3 regions of the Pelorhabdus sp. sgz311001 genome follow, and region 2 is predicted to be linked to each of the others. Evidence: riboswitches for the same ligand, from Rfam matches in the RefSeq annotation. Region 2 holds a riboswitch; each other region holds the start of a gene.
The links. Region 2 has a riboswitch for S-adenosylmethionine ahead of metK (methionine adenosyltransferase). Riboswitches for the same ligand answer to the same signal wherever they lie in the genome.
Positions count from the first base shown of each region.

Region 1: another riboswitch for S-adenosylmethionine. It lies ahead of AC0MXB_RS12915 (trans-sulfuration enzyme family protein); the one in region 2 lies ahead of metK (methionine adenosyltransferase).
Region 3: another riboswitch for S-adenosylmethionine. It lies ahead of AC0MXB_RS01445 (DUF2292 domain-containing protein); the one in region 2 lies ahead of metK (methionine adenosyltransferase).

Region 1 is NZ_JBVXUT010000005.1:36,451-47,085, reverse strand. It holds gene AC0MXB_RS12940 (ABC transporter ATP-binding protein) at 1-440, shown strand, start outside; gene AC0MXB_RS12935 (ABC transporter permease) at 494-1,276, shown strand; gene AC0MXB_RS12930 (methionine ABC transporter ATP-binding protein) at 1,319-2,098, shown strand; gene AC0MXB_RS12925 (methionine ABC transporter permease) at 2,095-2,763, shown strand; gene AC0MXB_RS12920 (MetQ/NlpA family ABC transporter substrate-binding protein) at 2,789-3,628, shown strand; SAM riboswitch class I at 3,701-3,804, shown strand; gene AC0MXB_RS12915 (trans-sulfuration enzyme family protein) at 3,903-5,036, shown strand; gene AC0MXB_RS12910 (pyridoxal phosphate-dependent aminotransferase) at 5,089-6,270, shown strand; gene AC0MXB_RS12905 (BlaI/MecI/CopY family transcriptional regulator) at 6,534-6,881, shown strand; gene AC0MXB_RS12900 (BlaR1 family beta-lactam sensor/signal transducer) at 6,900-8,702, shown strand; gene AC0MXB_RS12895 (penicillin-binding transpeptidase domain-containing protein) at 8,902-9,711, shown strand; gene AC0MXB_RS12890 (carboxylesterase family protein) at 9,778-10,593, shown strand.
Region 2 is NZ_JBVXUT010000001.1:918,716-929,350, reverse strand. It holds gene rsmB (16S rRNA (cytosine(967)-C(5))-methyltransferase RsmB) at 1-566, opposite strand, end outside; gene AC0MXB_RS04825 (DUF116 domain-containing protein) at 563-1,372, opposite strand; gene fmt (methionyl-tRNA formyltransferase) at 1,383-2,330, opposite strand; gene def (peptide deformylase) at 2,320-2,796, opposite strand; gene priA (primosomal protein N') at 2,856-5,294, opposite strand; gene AC0MXB_RS04805 (hypothetical protein) at 5,356-5,526, opposite strand; gene metK (methionine adenosyltransferase) at 5,595-6,785, opposite strand; SAM riboswitch class I at 6,854-6,960, opposite strand; gene coaBC (bifunctional phosphopantothenoylcysteine decarboxylase/phosphopantothenate--cysteine ligase CoaBC) at 7,010-8,218, opposite strand; gene rpoZ (DNA-directed RNA polymerase subunit omega) at 8,215-8,421, opposite strand; gene gmk (guanylate kinase) at 8,445-9,092, opposite strand; gene remA (extracellular matrix/biofilm regulator RemA) at 9,108-9,374, opposite strand; gene AC0MXB_RS04775 (YicC/YloC family endoribonuclease) at 9,419-10,303, opposite strand; gene AC0MXB_RS04770 (hypothetical protein) at 10,442-10,635, opposite strand, start outside.
Region 3 is NZ_JBVXUT010000001.1:267,543-278,177, forward strand. It holds gene AC0MXB_RS01420 (ABC transporter substrate binding protein) at 1-480, shown strand, start outside; gene AC0MXB_RS01425 (diguanylate cyclase domain-containing protein) at 559-2,124, opposite strand; gene AC0MXB_RS01430 (hypothetical protein) at 2,357-2,584, opposite strand; gene htpG (molecular chaperone HtpG) at 2,714-4,606, opposite strand; gene larE (ATP-dependent sacrificial sulfur transferase LarE) at 4,924-5,742, shown strand; SAM riboswitch class I at 5,769-5,868, shown strand; gene AC0MXB_RS01445 (DUF2292 domain-containing protein) at 5,944-6,291, shown strand; gene AC0MXB_RS01450 (N-acyl-D-amino-acid deacylase family protein) at 6,354-7,724, shown strand; gene AC0MXB_RS01455 (ATP-binding protein) at 7,877-9,901, shown strand; gene AC0MXB_RS01460 (hybrid sensor histidine kinase/response regulator) at 9,925-10,635, shown strand, end outside.

The DNA of each region.
Region 1 (10,635 bases), on a different contig from region 2:
AGCTGAGAAGTCTATATATTGGCTTTGTTTTTCAAAGAGCGCGTTTAGTCGGGTCGCTTACTGCACTGGAAAATGTATTGGTTCCTGCTTGGCTATTTCAGCAGCAAAAAGCGGAAAAAACGGCGACAGCGGCTAGAGCTGAACATTTGCTGCGCGAGTTGGGGCTTGAACATCGTCTTACCTATTTGCCGGAGCAACTGAGTATTGGGCAGATGCGGCGTGTTGCTCTGGCTAGGGCTCTGCTCTTAGAACCTGAGATCATTTTGGCGGATGAGCCTACAAATGATTTAGATGTAGATTCAGCTGCTATTGTGATGGAATATCTGAAAAAGGCGCAGCGAAACGGAGCAGGTGTTGTCATTGTCACTCATGATCGGCGGCAGTCTGCTTTAGCTGACCGTAGATTTGAATTAAAAAGAGGCTTGCTTCAATTAGTTTGAGTACAAAGTGATGATACTTCTTTTCTTTAACTGGTATACAAGGAGTGGCGCATGTGAAAAAGTGGTTCAAAAGAATTTTTTCTGTATTTTATCGGCTACTAGCAGTTTTGCTTTTTTTGCTGCTATGGGAAGTGGCGCCAAGAATTGGTCTGGCTGATCCGACTTTTTTGCCGCCTTTTTCGAAAGTTTTTGCTGCTTTTTGGAGTTTGCTTCTTAGCGGTGAATTAATTAAGCATATTGCCGTGAGCCTTAGACGTTCGGTCATTGGTTTTGGTCTTGGTCTGGCGATTGCAATTCCCTTGGGACTTTTAATCGGGTGGTTTAGAGGCTTTGAACGGTTTATTGATCCTTTACTGCAGACTTTTCGGCAGACTTCAACGCTAGCCTTGTTTCCTGTCTTTATCTTGCTCTTTGGGATTGGCGAAGTTTCGAAGGTGGCGATTATTTTCTGGGGTGTGCAGTGGGCAATTTTACTGAATACCATTGCCGGGGTTCGCAGTGTCGATCCGCTGTTAATTAAGTCGGCCCGTTCGATGGGGACATCTCAATTGACTATTTTTAGTAAAGTCATTGTGCCGGCTTCAATTCCAGCTATTTTTACAGGTATTCGGTTAAGTGCCACCACTTCTATTCTGATTTTGATTGCAGCTGAAATGATTGGCGCCAATGCCGGCCTCGGCTTTTTACTCTATGATGCGGAAGTGAAATATCAAATCCCTACAATGTATGCTTCTATTATTACCATGTCAATGCTAGGCGTGGCTCTAAATTATACGTTGGTGGCTATTGAAAAACGCGTGACACGTTGGAAAGAAGAGCCTGTTACCGGAAGTTGACAAGCATAGGAAGTTGACTATAGTAAAGTGAGTTGAAAGCTGATGATTCGCATTCAGAATGTAAGTAAAATGTATCAAACACCGCAAGCAACCGTTCATGCGCTCAAAGACATTAATCTGGAGATTAATGACGGTGATATTTTTGGGATTATCGGATTTAGCGGTGCCGGAAAATCAACGCTGATTCGTTGCTTGAATCGACTGGAAGAGCCGGATTCTGGCAGTATTTTAATTGGAAGTCAAGATATTATTACGATGGATAAACAACAGCTGCGGCTGGCTCGCCGCAAGATCGGCATGATTTTTCAACAGTTTAATTTGTTTGATGCCAAGACTGTTTTTGATAATGTGGCCTTTCCGTTAAAGGTGGCTGGTTATCCGCAAACAGAAATTGCTAAACGTGTTGCCGCTATTTTGGAGCTTGTTGATTTGACAGACAAAGCAAATGCTTATCCATTGCAATTGAGCGGCGGACAAAAGCAACGTGTGGGGATTGCCAGAGCTCTTTCAAATGAACCCGATGTACTTTTAAGTGATGAAGCAACTTCGGCCCTTGATCCGCAAACAACTTATTCTATTTTAGAATTATTGAAAGCTATTAATCAAAAATTGGGGTTAACAATTGTACTGATTACTCACGAATTGGATGTTTTAAAGCATATTTGCAATCATATGGCTGTCATTGAACAAGGGAAGATCGTGGAAACCGGAACTGTGGATAAATTTTTCATGAATCCTGAAAGTGATACGGCCAAAAAATTTGTGCAGATTCTGCAAGGGTTTCAGTCAAAACGGATTTTTCGGGAGGGAGAAGGCATTTGAATGATGACTTATTAGACCTATTATTTACCGGTTTTGGCGATACGGTTTATATGGTGTTACTGTCGACCTTAGCCGCCTTGGTTTTAGGATTGCCGCTAGGTATTATTTTGGTGATTACCGAGAAAGGAAATTTATTGGCATCGCCTAGGATTAACAAAATATTAGGAACGATTATTAATATTTTTCGGTCCTTTCCTTCCATTATTCTAATTGTAATTTTATTGCCCTTATCTCGTTTATTGATTGGCACGACACTTGGGGCTACGGCAGCGATTGTACCGCTTTCGATTGGTGCAGCGCCTTTTTTAGCCCGTATTATTGAGAATTGCTTAAAAGAGGTGGGGATTGGAAAAATTGAAGCGGCTGTAGCAATGGGAGCCACGCCTTTTACTATTATCACGCAAGTTCTGATTCCAGAAGCACTGCCTTCTTTAGTCCGGGGTGTCACGCTGGCAATTATTGCGATTACTGGTTTTACTGCTGTGGCTGGCGCTATTGGCGCTGGCGGTCTCGGAAGTCTCGCGATTCGCTTTGGTTATATGCGTTATCGTGATGATGTGATGATTGCCACTGTTATTATTTTAGTCATTTTAGTACAAGGAATTCAATGGGGAGGTGATTGGCTCGCTAGGCGGATTAATCGTAAGCGGTATAAGTTTGAATAAAGGATAAGAGAGAAGGATGATGGGGATGTTCATAAAGAAAAGCTGGAAAAAACTGATTATCATACTTGGTGTTGTTGCATTAGCCACTAGTATGGGAGGCTGCGGCAGCGACAAAAAAGAAAGCACTCAGACTGCAGGAAAATCAGAAGTGACTGTCAAAATTGGTGCAGCCGTTGTGCCTCATGCTGAAATCTTAAATTTTATTAAACCAAAATTAAAAGCAGAAGGAATTAATTTAGAGGTCGTTGTCTTAGATGATGAAGGGCAATTAAATCCTGCTCTGCAGAATAAACAGATTGATGGTAATTATTTTCAACATTTGCCTTATCTTGAGTCTGTTGCGAAGGAAAAAGGTTATGATTTTACAGTAGCAGCTAAGGTTCACGTAGAACCAATTGGTTTTTATTCACAGAAAATTAAATCAAAGGATGACTTGAAAAATGGCGCTACTATCGCAATATCGAATAACCCTTCCAACGAATATCGGGGGCTTATTTTGCTCCAGGCCAATGGATTAATCAAATTAAAAGAAGGGTTAGCTACTTTTGCCGCGACACCGCGTGATATTATCGAAAATCCGAAAAACTTAAAATTTGTTGAGGTCGATCCGGCACAACTGACTAGAGCTTTGCCTGATGTCGATGGAGCTGTTATTAATACCAATTATGTCTTAGAAGCAAAAATAGATCCTAAAACAGCTTTATTTCGTGAAGATGCTAATTCCCCTTATGCCAATGATCTTGTCGTAAGAAAAGGGGATGAAAATCGCCCGGAAATCAAAAAAATTGCTGAATATTTAACTTCGCCAGAGGTGAAGAAATTTATTCAAGATAAATATGGCGTAGCTGTAGTTGCCGCTTTTTAGAAAAAAATTATACTCCATTCCATTGACAGAAAGATAAAGCAATGTTACACTATTAACAATTTCATAGCGAAACTCTTATCAAGAGTGGTCGAGGGACTGGCCCGATGACACCCGGCAACCGGCGTTTTTACGCGTAAGGTGCTAAATCCAGCAGGAGAAATCCTGAAAGATGAGAGAAAGGAAGTTATGTCCCTTTCCTCATGGAAAGGGACTTTTTGTATGCATTGTAGTAACTGTTTCTAAAATGAGTTTTACAACAGGATGGAGGAAAATCATGAAATTGAATTCGAAAATTGTGCACATTGGTGTACGCAGCGATGAGAAAACCGGAGCAATTAGTACGCCGATTTATCAAACAGCATCTTTTGCCCATCCCGCAGTGGGACAAAGTACTGGTTATGATTATACGCGAACCAAGAATCCGACGCGAGAAGTTTTGGAAAAGGGAATCGCAATTTTAGAAAATGGTGCAGGCGGTTATGCTTTTGCGACTGGGATGGCGGCCATTACAGCAGTCTTGATGTTGTACAAGGCTGGCGATCACATAGTGGTGATTCAAGATTGTTATGGCGGAACTTATCGCGTCATTGATAAAGTGTTTGCTCCCTTTGGCTTGACAGCAACTTATGTTGATGCTACTGATGTAGAGAATATTGCGGCAGCCATCCAAGCTAATACTAAGGCAGTTTTGATTGAGACGCCGACCAATCCGTTAATGAGTATTGTTGATATTGCGGCAACCGCAAGGCTTACGAAATCGAAAGGCATTCATTTGATTGTTGATAATACCTTTTTAACGCCCTGTCTACAGCGCCCCTTAGAACTGGGCGCCGATATTGTACTTCACAGTGGTACGAAATATTTAGCGGGCCATAATGATTTATTATGCGGTCTTGTTGTAGCCAAAGATCCAGAACTAGCTGAAAAAATTCAATATATCCAGAATGCTACAGGCAATATTTTAAGTCCTGGCGATAGCTGGCTGTTGATTCGCGGCATGAAAACCTTAGCGCTTCGGATGCAGCGTCACAATGAGAATGCTCAGGCTGTAGCTGAATGGCTCAATCAGCATCGTCATGTAACGAAAGTCTATTATCCTGGTCTGGCGGAGCATCCCGGCAAGGCGGTTCAAGATAAGCAAGCTTCTGGTTATGGCGGTATGGTTTCTTTTACGGTGAAGCGACCGGAACTTGTGCTGCAAGTACTGGAAAAAGTGAAGTTCATTCAATTTGCCGAAAGCCTCGGCGGTGTTGAGACATTGATTACTTTTCCGGCGAAACAGACCCATGCTGATATTCCAGTGGAAACAAGAGAAAAATTGGGCATTGATGATTGCTTGCTTCGTTTATCTGTCGGCGTGGAAGATGTAGCAGATATTATTGCCGATCTAGATCAGGCTTTGGAATAAAAATTGTTTTATGACTATTAACAGGTGTGAGGAAAAAGGAGACGAAGAAATTATGCAGAGAATTCAAAAGTACGCTTCAGAAAAAGCAAGTCATTTTACGGAATCAGTGATCCGTGATATGACACGCGTAGCTGTAAAACATGGCGCGATTAACCTGGCGCAAGGCTTTCCCGATTTTCCAGCGCCTGATGCGATTAAACAAGCTGCGGCTGACGCAATTTTTAATGATCATAATCAATATGCGATTACCTGGGGAACCAAGGATTTACGCGATGGCATTACGGCAAAAGTAAAAAAAGAATATGGTATCGAAATTGATCCGGAAAAACAAATTACCGTTTGCTGCGGCTCCACGGAAGGAATGATCGCGACCTTACTTGCGACGATTAATCCTGGCGATGAAGTCATTGTTTTTGAACCTTTTTATGAGAATTATGGCGCTGATGCTGTTTTATGCGGCGCGACTCCCAAATATGTGACGCTCCATACCCCGGATTTTCACCTCGACTTAGATGAATTAAAAGCAGCTTTTTCTGATAAGACGAGAGCGATTATTATTAATACGCCTCATAATCCTACAGGTAAAGTGTTTTCAGCGGAAGAATTACAAGTGATTGCTGAGTTATGTCAAAAGTATGACGTTTTGGCAATTACTGACGAAATTTACGAATATATCCTTTATGATGGTGCCAAACATATTCCTCTCTATAATCTGCCTGGGATGGCTGAGCGGACGATTATTATTAACAGCACCTCAAAAACTTATAGTGTGACTGGCTGGCGTATTGGCTATGTGATTGCTTCCCCGGAAATTACGGATTCGATTCGTAAAGTTCATGACTTTTTAACCGTTGGCGCTGCTGCCCCCTTACAGGTTGCTTCTGCCGCAGCTTTGCGGTTTCCGGACTCTTACTATCAGGAGCTAGGAGATTTTTACGCCGAGCGCCGTGATTTGCTCCTAGGAGCGCTAGAATCAGTTGGTCTTCGTTGTGTAAAACCGCAGGGAGCTTATTACATTATGGCGGATATTCGTTCTTTAGGGTGGCACGATGATGTAGAATTTTCCTTCTATCTAACCCGGGAAATTGGTGTTGCGCCGGTACCTGGTTCCAGTTTTTATCGTCCCGACAGCGCTGATGCCCATACTTTTATTCGGTTTTGCTACTGCAAAAAAATCGAAACATTAGAAGCGGCTGTAGCAAGATTGAAGAAAGTAAGTTTACAGCATAAGTAGAAAACGTACTGTTGATAAAAAGTGCATTTGTGCCTACGCTAGGGCATAAATGCACTTTTGTTATGTCCAGGTTGATTCATAACTTTTACTGTTGTTTTTTATTTGACCGTAACAGTTCATCTTATGTGTTTAAAAAAATAGTGCATTGGTTTAAACAATATTTGATTTTTGACAGGAAGTCTTACAAGGGGTATATTATTTATAATTACAATTGTAATCTTTAGGAGTGGAAAGCTTTGAAAACGTTACCGCAAATCTCGGACATGGAATGGCAAGTTATGAAGATTTTATGGGCAAAGGCACCGCTTACAGCCAACCAAGTCATTAAGCAAATCGAAGGGATTATGCCATGGAAGCCCAAGACCGTTAAAACAATGTTGGGAAGACTGGTAAAGAAACAAGCCGTCGCTTTTCATGTCGAAGGCCGGGAATATGTGTATTATCCCCTTGTGGCCGAAGTCGATTGTATAAAAGCGGAAAGCCAGTCCTTTTTAGACAAAGTATTTTCTGGCGCTTTGAATGTGATGTTTGCCAATTTTTTAGAGGAACAGCAATTGTCAAAAGAAGAAATAGCTGAACTGAAACGCATCCTAGATCAAAAGAAAAAATAAAGCAAGGGAGGTCTCTTTATGGGACTCGATTCTTTTGTTCATTGGTTGCTATATTCTTCGCTGATAGGGAGTGGTTTAGTCGGCTTAATACTGGTGGTTCGTTTGGTCTCTAAACATCGCTTAGGGGCAAACTGGCAGTACCTGATATGGTTTCTATTGATTGGAAAATTGTTAATTCCCTTTGCGCCAGAAAGCCCTTTAAGTATATTTAATGTTTTCAACTATGTAGTTACCCAAAGTGCTGATTATTTTAAACCCAGTCAATCTGTAGCTGTTGAGTCGACTGTGAATAGAAAGTTTTCCATAAACAAATTCGCGAACGATAGCGATGATTATTATGTATCAATGAACAGGGCTTTCTTTGATAATGAAAATGAAATGATATTTTTGGTTTGGCTTATTGGTGTAGTTATTTTTACTTGCTATATGATTCGATCCACTATGAAACTGCAAGCTATCATAAAGAATAGTCCACAAGTTCGAGATAAAGACGTGCTAAACCTATTGAATGAATGCAAGAAATTGGTAAATGTAAAGCATAATCCAATTTTGGTCGAGTCAAAAGAATTTCAAAGTCCAAGAATAGTTGGACTTTGGCAGTCACATCTAGTTTTGCCAATGGGCATGGTTCAGTTTTTGAGTAAGGCGGATCTACGTTATATTTTTCTCCATGAACTAGCCCATCTTCAACGCAAAGATCTTTATGTCAATTGGATTATCGCTTTTTTCCAGATCATTCACTGGTTCAACCCGCTTATTTGGTATGCTTTTTATCAAATGCGTCAGGATCGGGAATTGGCTTGCGATGCGTCAGTACTCAGTTTATTGGAACCAGAAGAATGCCACTATTATGGCGCCGCGATTATTGCTTTTTTGGAGAGATACTCATCTCAAGAGAACTCTTTTACAACAGCCGGATTCATTAGTAGCAAAAAACATATTAAGGATCGATTATCAAGGATTGCTTTCTATCAAAAAAGGACTACAGCCAAATTGATTTTGGAAGTATTTTTCTTTTTGCTGTTTAGTGGTTTTGTTCTAACAAGCGCCAGGGATGTATCTGGGGCAGCTTCATTCGTCGAACCGCCACAAGAAAAGCAAAGTATCGTTTATAAGGATTTAAGCAGTTATTTTCAAGGTTATAATGGGGCTTTTGTTTTACTTGATCTAGAAAAAGACCATTATCTGGTATATCATGACGATAATAATAATGAAAAGATATCGCCGGATTCAACCTATAAAATTATTAGCTCTTTAATTGGTCTTGAGACGGGAGTTTTAACAAAGGATAATACGCTGTTAGCCTGGGATGGAACTTTATTCCCAATTGAACCATGGAATAGAGATCAGACGTTAAAATCGGCTATGAGGTACTCTGTGAATTGGTATTTTCAGAGGGTTGATTCGTCAGTCGGCAAAGCGAGGCTTGAGAACTATTTAAAACAAACTGGTTACGGTAATCATGATCTCTCGGGAGGCATTAAGGATTTTTGGATAGAATCTTCTCTGAAAATTTCTCCTCAAGAACAAGTTGAAATCCTTAAAAAATTATGTACTTACGACATGCCTTTTTCGCCGGAAAATATTGATATCGTCAAAAATGCCATCAAGCTATTTGAGCAGGACCATTTCGCTTTATATGGTAAAACCGGTACTGGTAATGTGAATGGCAAAAACATTAACGGCTGGTTTGTTGGTTTTGTGAAGAATAATGGCAGAACCTATATCTTTGCAACAAATATCCAAGGCAAAGAAGCAGCGGATGGTGCTAATGCTAAAAATATAACTTTAGCTATCCTAAAAGCTGAAAATATTTTATAGAATTTTAAAACGCAGGGTCAGTATACCTTGCGTTTTTTCTTTGTCTGTACTTAGTAGACGGAACTTTTAATTTCTCAGAATTTGCATTGACACAGATAGATTACAAGTGTAATATTCTGCTTATAGACTACAAGTGTAGTCTTATTGCGATAAGGAAAATGTTAAAAATAGAATCACCTATAAAGAAAGGATGTTGGATATGAAAAAATGGCCTTTAGTATGCTTGGTCGTTACTTTTTTGTGTTTTAACTCTATGGCTAAACTGAGTGCGGCAGATTTAGTTGAACGGGAAGACTTGGGGAAGTACTTTAATGGCTTTACTACAGGCACCTTTGTTCTGTATGATGACGCGAAGAATCAGTATACCGTTTTCAATAAAGTGCAAAGTGTACAGCGCTTATCGCCGTGTTCTACATTTAAAATTTATAATTCGCTTGCGGGGCTAGAAACAGGCGTTGTTGATCAGGAGGATGTATATACTTTATTTAAATGGGATGGAACGAGGTATGATTTTCCTGCTTGGAATCATGATCAAACATTATCATCGGCTACGAGAGATTCCGTTGTCTGGTACTTTAAGGAACTTGCCAGACGGATCGGAAAGGAGAGAATGCAAGCGTTTCTTGACAAGATACAGTATGGGAATCAGGATATATCTGGCGGTTTAACCACGTTCTGGCTACGATCTTCCTTACAGATATCAGCTCGTGAACAAGTCGACTTATTGCACAAATTATATGCTGGCAAGTTACCTGTTGCTTCAGAAAATGTGGCCATAGTAAAAAGAAATATTACGATCTCTGAAGGCAATGGCATGCGTTTTATGGGCAAGACGGGTTCGGGATTTCAAGATGACAAATGGATTTTAGGTTGGTTTGTTGGCTGTATCGAGAAGGACGGAAATCGTTATTTTTTTGCGACTAATATTCAGGGAATGGATGGCGCCACTGGCGGAAAGGCCAGAGAAATTACAAAATTACTACTAAGAGATCTTCGAATCTATCTGTAAATGTGAGGACACTGGCTGATGGATTATTAGATTAGAACAAAGAGCGTTCTGAGGAGATAGAAAGGGTTGTTGAGCTTGAAGAAGGCAGTTGGCATTACTAGTTTTTTGATATTTCTCATGTTCTGTTACTTTTTTCAAAAAGACTTTAGGGATAATGAAATAAAGACTGTACCTATTGCACCAGCAGCAGTGATACAGACAACTAAAAATATCGAACTATCTGATGACTTTGTAGAAATAAGAAGTACTTTTACATATCGAGGTCAAAGAATTCAATACCTGCTTATTTTTCCAGCGCAATATACCCAACTGACAAATCAATGGCCACTGATTTTATTTTTACATGGCAGTTCACTGCGTGGACAAAATTTAGATTTAGTGAAAGAATATGGGCCAACTTGGTTTTCAGAACATCGCAGTGATTTTCCTTTTGTTGTTCTTGCACCGCAATGTGCCGAACACGATGATTGGATAAATAAATCAGATCTTCTTGTTGCACTACTTGATGAAATTTTCAAGAAATATCGTATAGATCAGGATCGAGTTTATTTGACTGGGGTAAGTTTGGGGGGGAGTGGTACTTGGTTTCTAGCTTGTCAGCATCCAGAATATTTTGCAGCGATAGCTCCTATCGCTGCCGCTAGTCCAATAATCCCTACTACTTGGAAGTCGCAAATGATTTCTATGCCAATATGGGCTTTTCATGGTGCAGAAGATTCTATTGCTCCATTGAAAAAGGATGGAGCAATGATTCATGCACTACGGAATCAAGGCAGTACGCCTCGCTTCACGATTCTGCTTGACCAAGGACATAATATTGCTGGTATATATAAAAACAAAGAACTTTATGATTGGTTTCTTAGTAATACTCGTCAGCATTGATGCAAAAAGATCTTGTGAAAAGTGATTTTTACAAACTATAAC
Region 2 (10,635 bases):
ATCTTTAACGTATTCGTACGCAGCGTTAAAGGCGGAATTTCATTATTCGCCGCACATAAAGCCTCCGTCTCAGAAAAACCATACTGCTTCAGCCAATGCTGTACCAACCACAGCGGGTGAAAATAAAAATAAGCCAAGTAAGCATCTGGCTCTTGGGCAGGATCAGGATAGGTCAGTTTATCTTGTTGCCTAATCATATTACGCAGCACGCCATTGACAAATTTTACAGTGCCAGCATGACCATACTTTTTAGCCAGTTCTACCGACTGATTGCAAGCAGCCGATGGCGGCACCTTTGTCAAAAAAAGAATCTGATATAAACCAAGACGTAAAATATTTAAAATAACAGGCGATAAAGTAGAAAGTTTACGGGTAATAAACTTGGCCAAAAAATAATCAAGTGTCTTATGAGTCTTAACCGTACCATATACAAGTTCGGTAATAAAGCGCCGATCCTGTTCGCTCACAACACTCTTATGCAATTTTTTTGCCAAGGCAATATTCGAGTAGGCTCCACTATCAATTATTTCATTAATGACTTGCAACGCCATTTCTCTGGCATTCATTTACATTCCTCCGCCTGTTTTTCTTCCTTTTCTTCTATTTCTTCCATTCCGAGAAATTGCCGTACAATCTTTTCTACGGCCGCCATATCGACGCGCGTATTACAACAAGGACCGCAGGGCCGCTCATTTAAGAGGCCTACTACGGGTAACGGAAATACATCTTGAATTCCTGTAGTCAAGTCCCGCTCGCAAGCAATTGCTAAAATCGCTTGCGGCTTTAAAGCTTTCACTACACGCCGCGCTAAAGTACCGCCTGTAACAATGGCCAAATGGACTTCGTACTTTTCAGCAACAGCAGCAAGCTCCCCTACCTGACAGCGACCGCAGCGTCGGCAATTTTCGATATTCTTAGTAACCTTATAAGGGCAGTCTTCCTGCTGAATGCAGTGCGGCGTAAGGATTAAGAAACGGTTTGGTTTTACAATAACCTGTCGTTTACGAATCAGATGATTACTCACCTCGATAAAAGATCGTTCCACCCGCTCTTTATCTACATCAAACAATTTACCTAAAGCAATTGCAATAGGAAAAAGTAGTTGGACAGCAGACCAGGCAACACCTTGGAAAAACCGGGGCGTAGGAAATCCGAGAATCGCCAGAATAATTCCGCCGACTCCAGCAAATACAGTCAATACAAATAGACCGAGGATCGTGCCAATAAACCAAGGAAGCAACTCATTCAAAGCTGACAATCCAGGTAAACTGACTTTCCAAATTCCATAGATGGAGCAGGCTGCTATGATAAGGCTGACTAAGAGCAACGCCAAAAACAATCGTTTCTGTGGTCGGCTAACTACTTCCAGCATAAACTCACCCCTACTTTAGCGTATCCCCAGGATGAATGCAGTAACCACATAGACACTCCTGGGCTGTCATTTTCCGTTTACTTTCCGGCTGCACTTCAACGATTTCTAAAAGGCCCTTGCCAGTCTGAACGACAAAGCCTTTTTCCGTGCAAGCAACAATCATCCCTGCCGTACCAGTCTGCGCGTCATCAAGAACACGAGTTTGCCAGATCTTAAGATTCATCGAATCGGTTTTCGCAAAAGCGCCTGGCCAGGGATTTAAGCCTCTTACTTGATTATGAATTTCTTGGGCTGTTCTTTTCCATTGAATTCGTTCCGTTGAACGTTTCAATAAAGCAGCATAAGTAGCTTCTTCAGCACTCTGTTTTTCCCGCGGGGCTTTGCCAGCAGCAATTAACGCAACAGTCTCACTTAACAGATTAGCGCCTTGCAGCATAAGCACATCATGCAGCGTCCCTGTTGTCATATCGGCAGGAATGGCTGTTTCCGCTTTTAAAATCATATCACCTGTATCCATGCCTTTATCCATATACATGGTTGTAACACCTGTCACGGTCTCGCCATTCATAATCGCCCAGTGAATCGGTGCTGCGCCACGGTATTTTGGTAATAAGGAAGCATGGACATTCACACAACCACAAGGCGGCAGTTTTAAGAGCGATTCAGGTAAAAATTGGCCAAAAGCAACTACAACCATCAGGTCTGGCGCTAGCTCTTGTAAGGTGTGAAACATTTCTTCTGTTTTAATCGACTCAGGTTGAAGCACGGTAATTCCTGCCGCTACAGCCGCTTCCTTAACGGGCGGAAACATAAGCTTTCGCCCACGGCCTTTCGGCCTATCAGGCTGGGTTACTACGGCGACAACCTCAGTCAAGGGATTTTCAATAAGCACGTTTAATGAGGGAACAGCAAAGTCAGGCGTGCCCATAAAAACTACACGCAATGGCTTATTTGTCATTAGAATCATCCTTTGAACTAGTCATAATCGCTTCCGCAATGTCAATAAATAAGATCCCATCTAAATGGTCAATTTCATGCTGAAAAGCGCGGCTTAAAAGTCCTGTTCCCTGGTATCGAACCTTTTTTCCTTGCCGATTCAACGCTTCTACTGTTACAGAGGCAAAACGTTTCACTTCGCCGCAAACACCGGGCACACTTAAACAACCTTCCGGACCTACCTCTTCGCCTTCTTTGGCAATAATAACCGGATTAATCAGTTCAATCAGCCCATCGCCTACATCAATCACCACAACACGCAGTGATACGCCGACTTGTGGTGCAGCTAAACCTACTCCATCAGCCGCATACATAGTATCAGCCATATTATCAAGAAGCTGCTTAAGTTTTTTATCAATTTTCTCTACTGGCAACGCAATTTCCTTAAGTACTTTATCGCCAGCTCGTTTTATATCAAGAATCGCCATAATGATTCCTCCTTTTATGAAAATCCTGAAACAATTTTAGCACATAACAAGTAAAAAATCTAATACATCAAGCTAAGAGGATCTACATCGACAGTCACATTTCGCTCTTCTAACAGTTTTACGTCGCGAATGACGTCCCGAACCTTATCAGGTTCGCTTGTTTTAATCAGTCCAATCAAGCGATACGTATCTTGAATCTTAGCAATCGCTGCCGCTACTGGTCCAATGATCTCCGTCTGGGGCGAAGTTAACCTATTTTGTAAAACGCGGCAAGCTGATTCCGCCTGCAAGCGTAAAGGACTTTCTGCCTTGCCTTGCCAAATGATTTTGATAATCTGACAAAAGGGCGGATAAGAAAGCTGACGACGAAATTCAATTTCTTGATCATAAAAAGCCCGATAATTATGGTCAGCTGCTGCAAGAAGCGCATAATGGTCAGGATTATAAGTCTGTACAACGACAGTTCCTGGTTTATCGCCGCGCCCAGCCCGGCCAGCAGCCTGAGTAATCAGGGCAAAAGTTCTCTCAGCCGCCCGAAAATCTGGTAAATTGAGCGCCGTATCAGCAGAAATCACGCCAACAGCCGTTACATTATGAATATCGTGACCTTTCGCCACCATCTGAGTACCCAGCAAAATATCTTGTTTTCCTTGCAGAAATTCCTTTAAAATCCGGTCATGGGAAAATTTTTTGCTTGTTGTATCTTGATCCATTCTCACTACCGTCTTATCTGGCAGCAATTTATGAAGTTCTTCCTCTACTTTTTGGGTTCCTGTGCCGAAAAACTTAATATAACGACTGCCGCAGGCCGGGCAGATATCAGGAACGGACGCCGTCTGACGGCAATAATGACAGCGAAGATCCTGCCCTACTGAATGATAAACCATAGCAATGGCGCAATGAGGACAGGATATCACATGACCGCATTCGCGGCAAAGAATAAAGGTTGAATAACCACGTCGATTAATCAAAATAATTGCTTGTTCGCCTCGCTGCATCGTTTCGGTAAGCAAATTAGCCAGCGGCGGAGAAATTACGGTTCGCCGTCCTGATTTCAATTCTTGGGCCAAATCAACAAGTTCCACCTGCGGCATTGGCTGCTTATCAACACGATAGTCCAGAGAAAGCAGCTCATAGCGTCCTTCTTGCACTTCATAATATGTTTCCAAAGCTGGCGTAGCACTGCCCAAAAGAACGGTAGCGCCAGTAGTTTTTGCCCGAATAATCGCCGCCGTACGCGCATGGTAACGAGGAAGTTCCTCTTGCTTATAGGTAAATTCATGTTCTTCATCAAGCATGATCAGACCAAGGGACGGAGCTGGAACAAATAAAGCAGAGCGAGCCCCGATGACAATCCCCGCTTCTCTTTCCTTCATCTGACAAAAAGAATCAAAGCGTTCCCCAAAACTGAGTTTACTATGAATGACAACGACATCCTCGCCAAATCGTTCCTTAAAACGCCGGACAATTTGCCCTGTCAATGCGATTTCCGGCACAAGCATAATAACCTGCTGTCCCAGTCGCCGCGCTTCTGCTGCAGCCGCCAGATAAACTTCTGTTTTGCCACTGCCGGTTACGCCATGAAGCAAAAAAGTTTGCTGCACTTTTACGGCCAACGAAGGAATTATTTTCGCAAGCGCGTCCTGTTGTTCCTTCGTATAAACAGGCGGAGTGCCCATAATGGCAGTTTCACCGTAACTACGGCGAAAAGTCCGTACTTCCTTGAAAGTAATCCAGCCCTCTTCTTGCAACCGTTTGACAGCGTCCCACTGAACGCCCTGATTCTTCAAATCAGACCACATAACACAGCCCTGCTGTACAAAGTCAATAACCTTCTTCTGGGCAGGACGACGCGACCAATTTACAGTCTTCCCTTGATCAGACAAAGCAGCACAAATTGCCAATACCTTATCAGTTTTTTCGTTTGCCGTCCGACTTGTAATAATTTTTGTTGTAATGACTTTAGCACGCAAGAGAAACTGCAAATCTTTTTTCGAATAAAACGGCAGTTTCATGAGTTCTGCTTCTGTTTTTAAGTTTGATGAACATATTGCTTCATAAAGCGATCTTTGGGTCAAAGAAAGCTCCTGCAAAACCTGCTTTAACTCTGGCAAATCCGCCAAGTTTTCCTGATAGCCTCGCTTTGTTTTTATCGTATTTTTCCCTGGCACGAATAGTCTGAGTGTATCGCTGAGCGAACATAAATAATAATCAGCAAGCTGCCGAGCTGTTTCTAGCATACTTTCATCAAACCACGGTGTTTCATCAAGTACTTCCCGAATGGGTTTTAACGTCTCTTCGTCAAGGTCTTCGCCTGCTGCTGCTATCAAATCATTAGCTGATAGAACAGCTACTACAAAGCCTTCTACCATACGAGGGCCAAAGGGAACGAGAACACGACAGCCCCTTGCTACCTCCCAGCCTTCTGGAACCAGATAAGTAAAGGGACGATCAAGCCTTCTTACCGTTATATTTACAACAACCTGAGCATAGGTCATATTTTCCACCACGCATAAAAGTAAGGAGACTAAGAAATAGTCTCCTTATAAAATCCGATTTCTAAAATTCAATTCGCTCAAACTCGGCAAAATCCTGCTCCCAATTCCACCAGCTTGGTAAATTGCAGGAGAGAGGATCTTCCTGGGTAAACCAATCTTCCTCATAACAGTAAGGCATCTGTGGTGCGTAACGATGAAGACGGTTCTTAGCGCACGAGGAAAATCGTTTCATAATATCATCTCCTGACTATAAAATAAAGCAGCCTTTATAGTATAGCCAAGTATGATGAAATTATGGCTTTATAGACCAGCTTCCTGGCGTAAAATAGCAGCCTTGTCTGTTTTCTCCCAAGGAAGGTTCAGATCGTTACGGCCAAAATGACCATAAGCAGCCGTCTGTTTATAAATCGGACGACGTAAATCCAGCATTTTTATGATGCCAGCAGGACGCAAATCAAAATGTTTCTGTACTAAAGCAGCGATAACAGCGTCATCCACTTTGCCTGTTTCAAAGGTTTCTACCATAACTGAAACAGGACGAGCTACGCCAATCGCATAAGCAAGCTGAATTTCGCATTTATCAGCAAGGCCGGCGGCAACAATATTTTTTGCCACATAACGAGCTGCATAGGCGCCAGAGCGGTCTACTTTTGTAGGATCCTTACCGGAAAAAGCGCCGCCGCCATGACGAGCCATGCCGCCATAAGTATCAACAATAATTTTACGGCCTGTTAAGCCAGCGTCACCCTGTGGACCGCCAATAACAAAACGGCCCGTCGGATTAATATAATATTTAGTTTTATCATCAAGCAGTTCCGTTGGTACGATTGGTTTAATCACATGTGCGATTAAATCCTGTTCAATTGTTTTTAGTTCCACTTCCGGGCCATGTTGGGTTGAAATGACAATCGTATCAATGCGTACAGGCTTGCCATTTACATATTCTACCGTAACTTGTGTTTTTCCATCAGGACGCAAGTAAGGCAGTGTTCCATTTTTACGAACTTCCGATAAATGACGTGATAATTTGTGCGCTAAGGAAATTGGCAAAGGCATATAATCATCGGTTTCATTCGTAGCATAACCAAACATCATGCCTTGGTCGCCAGCGCCAATTGCTTCAATTTCATCCATTTCTCCCTGTTTCGCTTCCAACGCTTTATCAACACCCATAGCAATATCAGGCGACTGTTCGTCGATCGACACAAGGACGCCGCAAGTATCACCGTCAAAACCAAATTTTGCCCGAGTATAACCAATCTCTTTTACGGTGTTGCGGACAACTTTAGGAATATCGGCATAGCACTGCGTCGTAATTTCACCGGCTACATGGACTTGACCGGTAGTTACCAGCGTTTCACAGGCAACGCGAGCAAAAGGATCTTGTTCTAAAATAGCATCTAAAATGCCGTCAGAAATCTGATCAGCTATTTTATCAGGATGTCCTTCTGTAACTGATTCTGATGTAAATAAAACACGTTTTTCTTTCAAAAAAAGCCCTCCTCTATTGTGCTGTTTAAAAAAGAAAAACTCCCTAAATGGGAGTTTAATCATTCGCTCTCCCATCTCGCAAGAATTTCTCGCCGGAATTGGCACCGTTTTAGCTTGTACTAAATGGTTGCCGCGGTATCATTGGGCCTGTCCCTCCACCAACTCTTGATGAGTAAAATATAAAATTTTCACAAGAGCAATTGTATAGTAGAATGGCAAAAAAATCAAGAGCTTTTTTGCAGAATTGTGAAAACATGATCTAATATTTGATCAGCCAAAGCCTCTTTCGTCATCTGCGGTAATTCGACTATGGCGCCATCACGGAATAAAAGCTTGGCTATATTCGTGTCAACATTAAATCCGGCGCCTGGCTGTGATACGTCATTCGCTACAATAAGATCAAGATTCTTCTCTACTAGTTTTTTCGCTGCATAAGCTTCTACATTCTGCGTTTCCGCCGCAAAGCCTACGAGAATCTGTTTTTCTTTTATAGTACCCAATTCGCGTAAAATATCCGGATTGCGCTCTAATTCAATGATTAAATTCCCGTCATTTTTCTTGATTTTATGAGTAGCTACCGTTACTGGACGATAATCAGATACAGCGGCTGCCTTAATGACGACATCGCAAGTCGTAAAATATTTTAGCACTTCTTGCTGCATTTCTTTGGCGCTCTCAACAGAACAAAAAGTAACGCCATCAGGTTGCGGCAAACTGGAAGGACCTGATACTAAAATAACTTTGGCTCCCTGTTTTACCGCTTGCGCCGCAATAGCATAGCCCATTTTCCCGCTAGATCGATTACCAATATAGCGAACAGGATCAATGGCTTCACGCGTGCCAGCTGCTGTAACTAAAATGGTCTTACCAAGAAGCGGCTTCTTTTGCGCAAAAAAGTTTTGTACAAAAGCGACAATTTCCAAAGGTTCCGCTAACCGTCCCACTCCTTCAGTGCCACAGGCCAATAGGCCGCTGCCTGGCGAAATAAAGTGGTAACCAAGCTCTTTTAAAGTGGCCATATTTTTTTGCACAACAGGATTGCAATACATATTCGTATTCATCGCCGGAGCAACAATAACGGGAGCTTTTGTCGCCATCACTGTCGTAGACAGCATATCATCAGCAATCCCATTCGCAATCTTGCCCAAAATATTAGCGGTAGCCGGAACAATCAAAAACGCATCGGCTAACGTCGCCAGTGCAATGTGTTCGACATTCCAATGCTTCGCTTCGCTCCACATGCTGACAACAACAGGGTTGCCGCTCATTTCCTGAAACGTAAGCGCACTGACGAATTTCGCTGCCGATTCCGTCATAATCACATGAACATTGGCACCGGCTTTTTTTAATTTACTTACTACATCAACCGCTTTATAAACAGCAATGCCGCCTGTAACGCCTAGCACAATATTCTTGCCTTGAATTGACACTATTTAATACCTGCCTTTGTCCGCTCGTAGGAAACTTTACCTAAAGCGACTTCTTCGAGCGCCATTGTTACCGGTTTATTGGAACGACAGTCGATCAAGGTTGGTTCCCCATCCATAATCTGTCTGGCCCGTTTCGCCGCCAGTACGACTAAAGTGTATTTACTATCTACCTTGTTTACGAGTAAATCAAGCGATGGATATATCATGTTTGAAAATCTCCTTCCTAAAATCAGCCTGGTAATTCTTCATCTTCGTCGATACTGCCAAACAGGCAAATATGTTCAAGTAACGCCTCATTACGAATAATGCGACAGTGCTCCGCCTGCATAATAGCCTCAACCTGACTTACCGCCTTCGCCACTACATCATTGACAATGACATAATCATATTCATGGGCAAAGGTAAGTTCTTCTTTGACGCATTTCATACGCCGCTCAATAACCGCTTCACTATCAGTTCCCCGCCCAACAATACGGTGTTCTAATTCCGTAAGCGACGGCGGCAATATGTAAATGAAAACGCCTTGCGGAAAAGATTCTTTGACTTTCATTGCGCCTTGAATATCAATCTCTAAGATGACATCTTGGCCAGCCTGTAGTTTTTCTTCAACAAATTGTCGCGGCGTTCCGTAATAATTACCATAAACTTCCGCCCATTCCAACAAGTTTTGTTGCTCACGCATCGTCAAAAACTCTTCCTGCGAAACAAACCAATAATTGACTCCATTTTCCTCCCCAACCCGCATCGGTCTTGTAGTAACCGATACAGAGTAGTGAAGTGTAGCTGAAGCTTTTCGAAGTAACTCTTTACAAATTGTTCCCTTGCCGGCTCCAGAGGGGCCGGAAAGAACAAGTAGCGCTCCCTGACGCCGCGTCATACCTGTATATCCCCCTTATTCCTGTACATCTTCAGCACTATCTTTGCTTGACAACCGATGCGCGACAGTTTCTGGCTGAACTGCTGAAAGGATCACATGATCGCTATCAACAATAATCACAGCACGAGTTCGCCGTCCATAAGTCGCATCAATCAGCATACCACGGTCACGCGCTTCTTGAATAATGCGTTTAATCGGCGCCGATTCAGGACTCACGATGGAAATAATCCGGTTAGCTGATACAATATTACCAAAACCAATATTAATTAATTTGATTTCCATATTCTGATTCCTCCTGCAAAATTCTTGCAAAACCATCTATATTACTACTCTATGTTTTGGATTTGCTCTCTGATCTTCTCAATCTCACTTTTCATTTCCACAACGAGTGTAGCAATCTGATAATCATTGGCTTTAGAAGCAATCGTATTTGTTTCGCGATTAAATTCCTGCACTAAAAAATCAAGCTTTCGACCTACAGCCTCGCCACTATTTAAAATGGTCATAAACTGATCAAAATGACTTTTTAAACGGACAATTTCCTCGGTGATTGAAATACGGTCAGCAAATAAAGCAACTTCTTGCAACAGCCGACCTTCATCAATTTGCACCGCCACAGGCTGTAAAAACTCATTCATCCGTTCCGAAATTTTTTGCCGATAATCACTGACAACCTGCGGCGCCCGCACTTCAATCTTCGCCAAAATTTCCTTCATGTCGGCAATCCGTCTGATAAAATCAGCCTCAATATTATCGCCTTCAGCAGTCCGCATACTCATAAGGTTCTGAATGGCCGCATCAGCGGCAGCGGCAATTTTTGGCCAAAGCACAGAAACATCCTCACGTACTTCTTCTACCTTCAGCACGTCAGGATAGCGGGAAATTTGACTGACTGATTCACTTGCTGTCATATTAAGTAGTGTCGCCAAATCGCTTATCGCCTTATGGTAAGCGATTGCCAGCTCTTTGTCAACCCTTACACTGCGCTTTGCTTCGCCATATTCTTCTACTGTAATAAAAACGTCAATCCGACCTCTGGCAAGGCTTGCGGCAATCTTGCGGCGTATCTTATCTTCCAGTGAAGCTAAATTTTTCGGCATGCGAACTACAATTTCATTATATCGATGATTCACTGCTTTAATTTCTATACTAAGTCGGTGGCTTTCATCAAGAAATTCGCCCCGACCAAACCCTGTCATACTTTTAAGCACTAATCTGCACCATCCCTTACCATGGAGTATTGTAAGCAAAAAAAACGAATTCATGCTTTGATTATCAATCTATTTCGAGCTTTTTCGTGGATTTCCTTTTTTCTAAGAAAAAAGGGGGAAATCTCCCCCTCGCTTTCTCTAACGAATTTTTTTCATATCAAAGAAAAAACGGTATTTCTTCTCTTTATTCGCCACGCATAAAATTACAGGGCGATCATGAGAAATCCCCTCATCAGGGAAATAGTAGTAAGCTGCAAACAAATAAAGCTGGCGCGGTTTCGGCGCTCCCGCTACGGGAGCAGAACTTGGCGCAACCACTTTAAGCTCACTGG
Region 3 (10,635 bases), 650 kb from region 2:
CAACTGATGCAGCCTGATTTTGTGGACTTAGTTCAGGAAGCGATTGATCTTTACTCAATTCCGCCAGAATTACTCGGACTTGAGATTACAGAGAGTATTTTGATGCAGTCTTTCGACGACAATGTAGCTAAACTGAAGAAATTAAAGGAAAAGGGTATTTTAATTTACTTAGATGATTTTGGTACAGGCTATTCGTCGTTGAAGTATCTTAAGGATTTACCAATAGATGTAGTTAAAATTGATAAATCCTTTGTGGATGGGATTATTGAGAATCAAGAGGATCGTGAGTTTACTCATATTATTATTCGTCTCGCTCACTTATTAAACATGAAGACGGTAGCTGAAGGTGTGGAAACTAAGGATCAGCTAGCTCTTTTAGCACAGTATGAGTGTGATGCTGCGCAAGGATACTTATTTAGTAAGCCATTGCCAGTAGGGGAGGCCCAGTCTTTTTTAACAAGGGAAAAAATTTCTCAATAGGATCATGAAAAAGAGAGAAATCCGCCAATAAGGTCTGAGTATTCAGGACCTTGTTAGCGGATTTTTCTTTAGAAAATTCTAATCTGATTTTATTTCCACATCGGCAAAAATATAGCCATTTTTGCCGTGCTTTTTTATTTGGTACATAGCCTGATCGGCTTTGGTAATTAAGTCTTCTACGGTGGCGCCGTGAAGTGGATAGAGACTGATGCCAATACTTGCTGATAAGAAAAAGGATTGACCTTCTAATACAACCGGTTTTTCTAAGGCAATCAGAATGCGTTCAGCAATGGTGCCAGCATCAAGCCAAGTGGAGATCCCAGGTACGATGGCGGTAAACTCATCGCCGCCTAAACGTGCGATCGTATCTCTGGCCTTAAAGGATTGTCGTAATCTTGTCGCAATAATTTTTAAAACAAAATCCCCAATGGAATGACCTAACGTATCATTAATCTGTTTAAAGCCGTCAAGATCGATAAACATTACAGCAAGCAACTGATTGTTTTTTTGTACTTCCGTAAGTTCCTCTGCCAGTTTTTCGAGAAATTCTGTGCGATTCGGCAAGTCTGTTAAGGTATCGTGTTTTGCTAGGTAGTTTATTTTTTGTTGCGCTTTATAATAGGTTGTCATATCAATTAAAGTAATAAGATACCCATCAATGGTAGGATCGTCGAGACGGCAGACTTTTGCATCAAGTGACTGTTCATTCTTGCCAACTTGCTTGGTTAATGAGGCAAAAAGACAAGTATCTTGTTGTGACGAAATATTTAATTTGGTTAGGTTGATCTGCAAGGTTTGCAAAAGTTCTGCTATATTGCAGTCAGGCTGGGCCCAGGCGAGCATTTCTTCACTAGCGGCGTTGCGGCGGATAATTTCCAGCTCAGAATCTACAAGGAGAATGCCGACAGGCGAACTGTCGATAATCTGATCCATTAAATGTTCTAATAGATTAGGATCATAGACTCGTTTTAGGCTGCCAACAGCGGCATAGTTTTGCAGAATAGCAAAACCCATCATAATAAAACCTGTCAAAACAAGTAATTGTCCTATCCACCAAGAAAGATTCCAGGGATATCCGATGAGAAAAGCAAAGGAAGATTGGGTAAAAATAAATTGAGCCCACAGGTGATACGTAAGCACAGTGGCTTTTTTCGGCATAAGATATAGTCTTATGGTAGCTGTAAATGAAATTACCAGAGCTAATAGTTCCAGACCTTGACGCAATAATGTAACAGAGAATGTGCAAGATGCAGCGAAGGTAAGGAGAATAGCTGTAAGTATGATTAGAACAATGCAGTGTTTTTTCCAGTGAAAGAGCGTTAGATTATTGCGGTCTTTTAAATAAAAAAGCCCTAAGAGTAAATAACAAGATAGAATAATTCGCGCAACTGGCGCAAAGATCAGAAAGGAAAAGGGAAACGGTTCAAGGAGAACTAGGGCGCCGCTATAAACGGTATAAAGCAGCGTAAAGCCGCCATAGGCAAGGGTTGTGCAAGCGAGAAAACGATTTTGACGCCTTAGGGCATTCTGGTAGGCTGTATAGGCAATAAAGCCAGCGAAAAGATCAACAAGAAGCACGCCAGCGATATGGGCATGTTGAATGGCAAAAAGGCTTTCCGAAAGAAAGCCAGTTTCATAAAGCATAAGAGTGCTGGGAAAAAGGAAAAGCCAGAAAAGAAAAAAATATTTATATAGGGCCATTGTGCAGCGAGTCCTTTACTGCCTCTACGGCATCTTTATTTGCAAAGAGAAAAGTAAAACTTTAAAAATAATTATACTGTACTAGGCGAATTATGTCTATGAGCAAGGAGGGCTAAAATAAACTCCTGCGGCTATTCTAAGCGGCAGGAGTTTAGCTTTTTATAGTTTCAACGGGTTAGGAGAAGGCGTAAGAGGTAATATCTCGTACGCCGGTTCGACCTTGGTCGGTACAAAACTCGTAACCGCAGGTTAAATAATCAAGTTTGTGATTTTGGTGTTCGCCGCTATCAATTAGATTCTGATAGAGTTGCACGGCACTTTTCATATTTTCTAGATAGATACAGGGACTTTGCTTCGGATTGTCTTTGTAGCTTACAAATACGTAACACTTGCTAATGGACATCGTAACCATCCCTCTCTAAATTTGTATTTAATTTAGATTATTCTAATTAGTTAAAGAAATTCCTGCTGTTAAAAAGAAAAAGACTTGACTGTTTTTACACAATCAAGTCTTTGTTAGACAATCCTATACTTATTTTACGGTTTTTGCCATAAGTTCAGCTAGTTTATTGGCAAATCCAATCGGATCTTCTGGGGATAGACCTTCAATCAAGAGAGCCTGATCATAGAGAAGTCGGCAATAATCAGCAAACTGCTCCGAAGAAGCATCTGTTTCGTAGAGATCTTTTAAAACGTTAAATAAAGCATGCTGCGGATTTAATTCTAAAATGCGGCTTGCTTTCATCATAGTCCGGTTCATTTCAGACAAGATATGTTCCATCGATAAGCTGATGCCTTGATCACTGCTGACAAGGCATACAGCACTTGATTTTAAGCGAGTGCTGATTTTTACTTCGGTGACTTTGTCACCAAGCTGATCCTTAATTGCTTTAATGAGCGCTTCATTTTCCTTCGCGAGCTCTTTCGTATCTTGTTGAGTTTCCGGTGAATCAATATCTGCTAAATCTAAGTCACCGCGACTTGCGGAATGAAAGTGCTTTTCCTTATATTCACGTAACGCTTCAATAGCAAATTCATCGACGCGATCAAAGAGATATAGTATTTCCAATCCCTTTTCTTTCAGTAGTTCTAGCTGTGGTAATTTGTCAATTGTATCATAATCTTTTCCTGTAGCGTAATAGATAGCTTTTTGTTTCTCTGGCATACGGCTAATATAGTCAGCTAAAGTGGTGAGCTCTTCTTTATTCTTGGAAGAAGGGAATAGCAAAAGATCTTGCAATTTTTCCCGACTGGAAAAATCGGAATAAATACCGGCTTTTAAAGCTGTGCCGAATTCTTTCCAAAATTTCTCGTATTTAGGGCGATCATTATGTAGGAGGCGTTCTAACGATTTGAGTACGCTTTTCTCTAAATTTTTGCCAATGAGTTTAAGCTGTTTGCTATGCTGTAATAATTCCCGGGAAATATTTAAGGAAAAGTCCGGTGAATCAACGAGACCGCAAACAAAGCGAAGGTAAGGCGGCAGCAAGTCTTTGCAGTTTTCCATAACAAAAACATGTTTGGAATACAATGAAATTTTTGAAGCTGCGTCACGTTCATAAAAATCGAAAGGTGCATGAGCCGGGATAAAGAGCAAAGTGGTATATTCGACAGCTCCTTCAACACGAGAGTGAATGACCTCTAATGGCTCTTCCCAATCATGGAATTGACTTTGATAGAATTTTTGATATTCTTCTTGGGTAATTTCATTTTTACTACGCGACCAGAGCGGTGTCATAGAATTTAAAGTCCGCACTTCCACTGATTCTGTTTCTGGGGCATCCTCGATAACCTTTCCTTCGTTATCAAGCGGTTTTTCTTTGTGGATGAAATTCATCTTTATAGGATAGCGAATATAATCGGAATACTTCTTGATTAGATTTTGCAATGTATAGCGTTCTAGAAAATTTTCCTCGCCAGCTTCTTTACCGCAGAAGGCGTCATGAAGCGTTAAAATAATTGTAGTGCCGCGAGTGTCTTTGTCAAATTCCTCAATCGTATAAGTTCCGTCGCCTGCTGATTCCCATTTTACACCCTTTTCTTGTCCGGGAGCTCGTGTCAGAAGCGTGACTTTTTGGGCAACCATAAAGGCGGAATAAAAGCCGACACCAAATTGGCCAATCAGCTCTGTATCAGAATTTGTGCCTGATTCTTTCATTTTAGCTAAAAAGGCCTTTGTACCTGATTGAGCAATTGTACCGATAGTGGCGATGACTTCGTCATAGGTCATGCCCATGCCATTGTCAGAAATCGTTAATGTTTTTGTACTTTCATCAGGGGATAGCAGAATTTCAAAGGTATCATTTCCTTCTAGTAAATTCTGATCGGTTAACGATGCAAACCGAACTTTATCAATGGCATCCGAGGCATTGGAGACCAATTCACGCAAAAAAATCTCTTTGTTTGTATAGATGGAATGGATCATTAAATCGAGAAGTTGTTTCGTTTCAGTTTGAAATTCGCGCGTTTCTTTTGCTTTAATTTCCTGTGTCACGGTAAAGCCTCCTAAAAGTATGGTGATTCTGTACTCTATTATTTTGCGAAATTCCCAACAAAATGGCAAGTAAAAATTTCCCATATCGGGAAATTTTCATTGACAGAGTTGTAGTTCCATGCTATTTTATATTAAAACAAATACGCTAAGTAGCTGATCAGAAATACTGAAGGCTCATTGTATCTTTTGAAAAATAAGGTGCAGTGGCCTTTTTTTGTTGTTTTATTTAAATGAACGGGGGGATTGTGATGAATACTCTATCTGATAAGCTGGCGAAGCTTGAAACAATGCTTCGTAGTTATGAAAGTGTAGTCATCGGTTTTTCTGGTGGGGTCGACAGTACTTTTTTAGCCGCCGCTGCTTATAAAATATTAGGTGAAAAAGCTCTTGCAGTTACTGCTTACTCAGCAACCTTGCCGCAAAGCGAAAAAACTGCTGCTATAGCGGTAGCCAAAGAAATTGGCATTCGTCACGAGTTGCTGCCAATTGATGAACTCGCTAGCCCTGACTTTAGAGAAAATGACGCAGATCGCTGCTATCATTGTAAAACACTGCGGTTTTCTGCGTTGGTATCCTGGGCTAGACAACATGAGTTTCAATGGATACTCGAAGGATCAAATCAAGATGACCTCGGCGACTATCGACCAGGCATACAAGCTGTTTCAGAATTGGATCAAGTCGCATCGCCTCTGCTAGAAGCTGGTTTCACCAAAAAAGAAATTCGTCAACTTTCGAAAAAGTGGGGGCTGGCAACCTGGAATAAACCAAGCGCAGCCTGTTTGTCGTCTAGGGTGGCTTATGGCGAAGCGATAACTGCGGAAAAGCTTGGACAAATAGAGCAAGCCGAAGAGTATATCAGAAAGTTTTGTTCTGGTTCGATACGAGTGCGTCACCATGGGCAGGTAGCTCGCATTGAAGTCGAAGCGGAATGGATCCCCAGTTTATGTCAGGATAAAGTACGAGAGCAAATTGTAGTCGAGTTTAGGCGTCTTGGCTTTACTTTTATAACAATCGATCTTAACGGCTATCAAACAGGCAGTATGAATGCTTTGCTGCAACAGAATTGATAAAATGATATAAATTACCGAATAAACTCTTATCTAGAGTGGTCGAGGGACTGGCCCGATGACGCCCGGCAACCGGCTTTTTAGCAAGGTGCCAATTCCAGCAGGAAATTTCCTGAACGATGAGAGAAGCGCAGAAACGTAAGAGCTTCTTTCAAAGGGGCTCTTACGTTTTATTTTTTAGTCTAAGGGAGAGAAAACAGTATGCTAGAAAAACAAAATCAAATTTCGGTAAAGCAACTGGACCAGATTTTAGCTATTTTGCAGCAAGTGTATCATGGACATCTTACGCTCACTTGGCAGAATTTCCGTTTGATTCAGATTGAACGCAATGAAAAAATTCGTCCTGATGAATCGTTAGGCTCATTTCGTAAAAATAGTGAACGTAGTAAGGAGTTTAAAGCGGTGCGCAAGGGGCTGGAAGAAGCCTGTGAAGGAATTGAGTATGGTCAGGTTACTATCGTAGTGAAAACAGGGAAAGTCGTCCAGATTGATCGGACTGAAAAACAACGTTTTACTGCTTTGGCAGGACTTGATGGCGATGGTATTTAGATTAAAACCACGGTATAATGAAACAAACTTGATTCATTATCGTAGAAAGAAAGGCGGCCACCATGATCTATGACATCGTAATTAGCGATGGTTTGCTTATTGATCCTGAAAGAGGGATGCGACGACGTGGCAATATAGGAATTTTCAACGGGAAAATTGCGGCAATTACATCAGAAGAATTACAAGGACGCGAGGTTCTCTCTGTGGCAGGGCGGATTGTTTCGCCAGGATTTATTGATATTCATGGTCATGTAGATCTTGACGATTATTGCGGTGAATTATCTTTGCGGCAAGGAATTACAACAACGATTGGCGGTAATTGTGGACTTGGCCCGCTTGATATAGAAGCGTTTTTTTCCGCGCAAGAAAAGCAGGGGTTTATTCTTCATCAAGCGGAAATGATTGGTCATTCGATTAGTTTGCGAAAAGCTGTCGGAGCATTGGATCCTTTGCAGCCAGCTACGGAAGAGCAGCTACAGCAAATGGAACTCTTTGTAGAACGAGCTTTTATTGAAGGGGCCTGCGGCTTGTCACTCGGGTTAGCCTATGCGCCGGGGACATCTGAGGCAGAAGTTATACGTTTGAGCCAAATTGCCGCTCGCTATGGACGGGTTATATCAATTGACACAAGAATGATTACTGCAATTGATATGTTTTCTTTAGTGGAAGCGATCCAAATTGCACGGCAAACTGGGGCGAGAATTCAGGTGTCTCATTTAGTTTATCAATATGGTACCGGTATGGTAGCCGAGGCATTGGCGCTCATTAACCAAGCGCGCGCTAGCGGGATTGACATTCGTTTTGACAGCGGTATGTATACACAGTGGGCGACGCACATTGGAGCTGTATTATTTAATGAAGAGTCCATGGCGTTAAATGGCTGGGGATTGGAAGATATTCTTGTAGTTACCGGAAAATATAACGGTCAACGATTGACGCCCGCTATTTATGAAGAATTGCGTAATGTAGATCCAGGGGCTTCTGTAGTTGTTCTTACAGGTATTGAAGAAGAAATTTATGAGGCTTTGCGTCATCCTTTTGCTATGCCATCCACCGATACTGGCCCTTATGCTAAAGGCGAAGGCCATCCCCAGATTGCCGGTAGCTTCCCGCGTTATTTGCGTAAGCTTGTGCGTGAAAATTACGAATTGAGCTTACTTGAAGCGTTGCGCAAAGCCACGTATTTACCTGCTGAGACGTTGGGCCTTACTTATAAAGGTCGGTTGCAGGAGGGCATGGATGCTGATATTACGATTTTTGATATTCGCACGATTTGCGATAAAGCTGATTTTGGAAGACCCGATGCCTGGCCGGAAGGGATTGATTATGTTTTGCTCGATGGACAGATCGTTTTTGCTGACGGTAAAATTCTAAGTCGTTGCGCCGGTAAAGCGGTACGTTCTCATTATCCTGTTTATGATTATCAAATATAATAAAACTTATGCAGCTGCACAATAAGGCAGCTGCATTTTTCTTGGGAAAATTCAGTTATTTGATTTGATAGACAGGAGAGTGGAAAAATATGTCGAATTAAAACGGAAAAAGAAGTATGGTGTTTTGCTTATAGGAAAGGGAGGTTTGTAAGATGAACGCAAGTACTGTTTCTTGGCAACGATGGCTATGGCAGAGAAGTACATTAGTCATTCTATTATTTGCGTTTCTCTTACTTTCCTTAGTTTGGGGCGGACTTTATTATAAAATACGGGCGGAACAGCAAATTGAGATTGAGCAGGCTATAAAAGAAACAAGCAATTTTGCCCGCGCCTTTGAGGAACATTCACTTCGGACGATTCGCAGTGCCGATCAAACGGTGCTGTTTTTAAAATATCAATATGAAACAGATGGGGCGATCATTAGCATTCCTCGTTATATTAATGAGGGTCGGTTGACCAATCAGCCCTTTGTATTATTGAGCATTGCTGGCGAGAATGGTGATTTATTATTAAGCAGCCAAGTGCCTTTTGTGCCCTCTAATTTAAAAGATCGAGAACATTTTTTTGTGCATCAAAAAGCAGATACGAATCAATTATTCATTAGCAAACCTGTTCTTGGCCGATCTTCCGGTAAATGGTCGATACAAATGACACGGCGTATTAATAAGCCCGATAAATCTTTTGGCGGGGTAGTTATCGTTTCCGTTGATTTAAATTACTTTACGAACTTTTACCGTCAGGTTCATTTAGGTGATAAATCATCGATTGCCCTTGTAGGTTTTGACGGGATTGTCAGAGCTAGGCAGGCTGGCGAAGATCATACTGCAGGACAAGATTTAACGGGAAGTGCTTTGTTGCAACAAATTCAAACACAAGAGTCAGGGTCTTTTATTGGCGAAGGGGCCCTTGATCCTGTGAAGCGTATTTACAGTTATCATGTATTGCCAGATTATCCTTTGGCTGTTGTAGTGGGGATTGCCGAAGAGGAGGTTTTGGCAAGCTTACATGAAAGAATCATCGCTTACTATCAGGTCGTTGGCGCGCTTACTTTTATTCTTTTGTTGTTTATTTGTCTACTGCTCTTAGTGATACGGCGGCAAAAGCGGACAGAAATGTATTTGGCTGCCGCTCGTGACGAGCTAGAAGAGAAGGTGAAGGAGCGGACGAAACAGCTTTTTACTGTCAATGGACAACTTACGGGGAAAAACCAGGAATTGCTTGAAATCAACACCGAATTACAAAAGGAAGTCCATGATCGGGAAGCTGCCGAAGGCGAACTGAAAGTCAAAAATGTGGAACTGGAAAATGCCTACAGTGAATTGAAAAATGCGCAATCGCAAATTCTTCATCAGGAAAAAATGGCTTCGATAGGCCAGCTAGCAGCTGGAATTGCTCATGAAATTAATAATCCCTTAGGATTTGTACTTAGCAACTACGAAACCCTTGAAGAATATACAAAACGCCTTATTGAAATGATTGCTGCTTTAAAAAAGGTAGCAGAAGAAGCTAGAAATCAGGATCCTGAAAGACTGAAGCAGTCCTTACAAAACTTGAGCACCTTAATGAAAAAGAAGAAAATTGATTACATTTTAACAGATATTGAACCGGCTTTTTCGGAGAGCCTGGAAGGGCTTCAGCGGGTTGGCAGCATTGTTAAAGCCTTACGAGCCTTTTCACGTAGTGATCAAAGCGGTAGTTGGGAAGCTTATGACTTAAATGAAGGAATTCAAAGCTCACTAGTTGTTTGCCGAAATGAATTCAAATATATTGCGGCAGTAGACCTTCAGTTAGGCGATATTCCGCTGATTCAAGCTGTGGGAGGGCAGATTAATCAAGTATTGTTAAATCTGCTGCTAAATGCCGCCCAAGCAATTACTATGAAAGAAGGGGAAAGCATACCTTGGGGGAAAATCGTAATCGAGACATATGTACGCGATTCTTTTGTTTGCTGTTCGATTCGTGATAATGGTAGCGGGATACCCGAGGAAATTGGCCAAGATATTTTTAATCCCTTTTTTACGACAAAGCCTGTTGGTAGCGGTACAGGGCTTGGGCTTAGTATTTCTTACGATATTATTGTGAATAAACATCATGGTAAAATTTCATTTACAAGTAAACTGAATGAGGGTACGCAATTTTTGCTGGAATTGCCGCTAAAACAAACGGAGCAAGAATAAGAATTAACATAAGAAAGTCGGTGATGACGATGAAAATGTTAGTTGTTGATGATGAACGCTTCAATCTTACCTTAGCTAAGGATTTAATTGAGGCGCACATTCCAGGCAGTGATGTTCTAACTTGCAAACTTCCTGAAACTGTCATAGATTTGTTGCGGGATCAGGAAATTGATATTATTTTACTTGATATTGTTATGCCTAAGTTGAATGGTATGGAACTTTTACAGCAGATTCGTCGCCATGATGAATATAAGGATATTCAAATTATTATGTTTACAGGATTAACCGATAAAGAAAGTTTTCGGACTTGTTTTGAATATGGGGCCAATGATTATATTGGAAAGCCAATTGACGTTATTGAATTTACCACAAGGATGAGAGCTGCCGTAGAGGCGCGAAAACGAATTCTCATGTTGCGTGATATGTTTGATCAAATGTCTCAGCAATATCAAGAGCTGCAAGCGGTAACCCAGAAACTGAAAGAAGCGCAGTTTCATTTGATTCAGTCAGAGAAGCTAGCTTCTCTGGGGGAAATTGCCGCAGGAGTGGCTCATGAAATCAATAATCCGATTGGATTTGTCAGCAGTAATCTGGAGATTATGGCGAAATATCTTACTCGTATTCAGGAAGTTATCGAACTTTATCGATCCTTTGTTGATTTCGCTGCTGATGAGCAAAGCACCAAGGAGCAGTTGCTTGAGGTAATTCCATCTTTGCGTGAAGGCGAGAAAAGT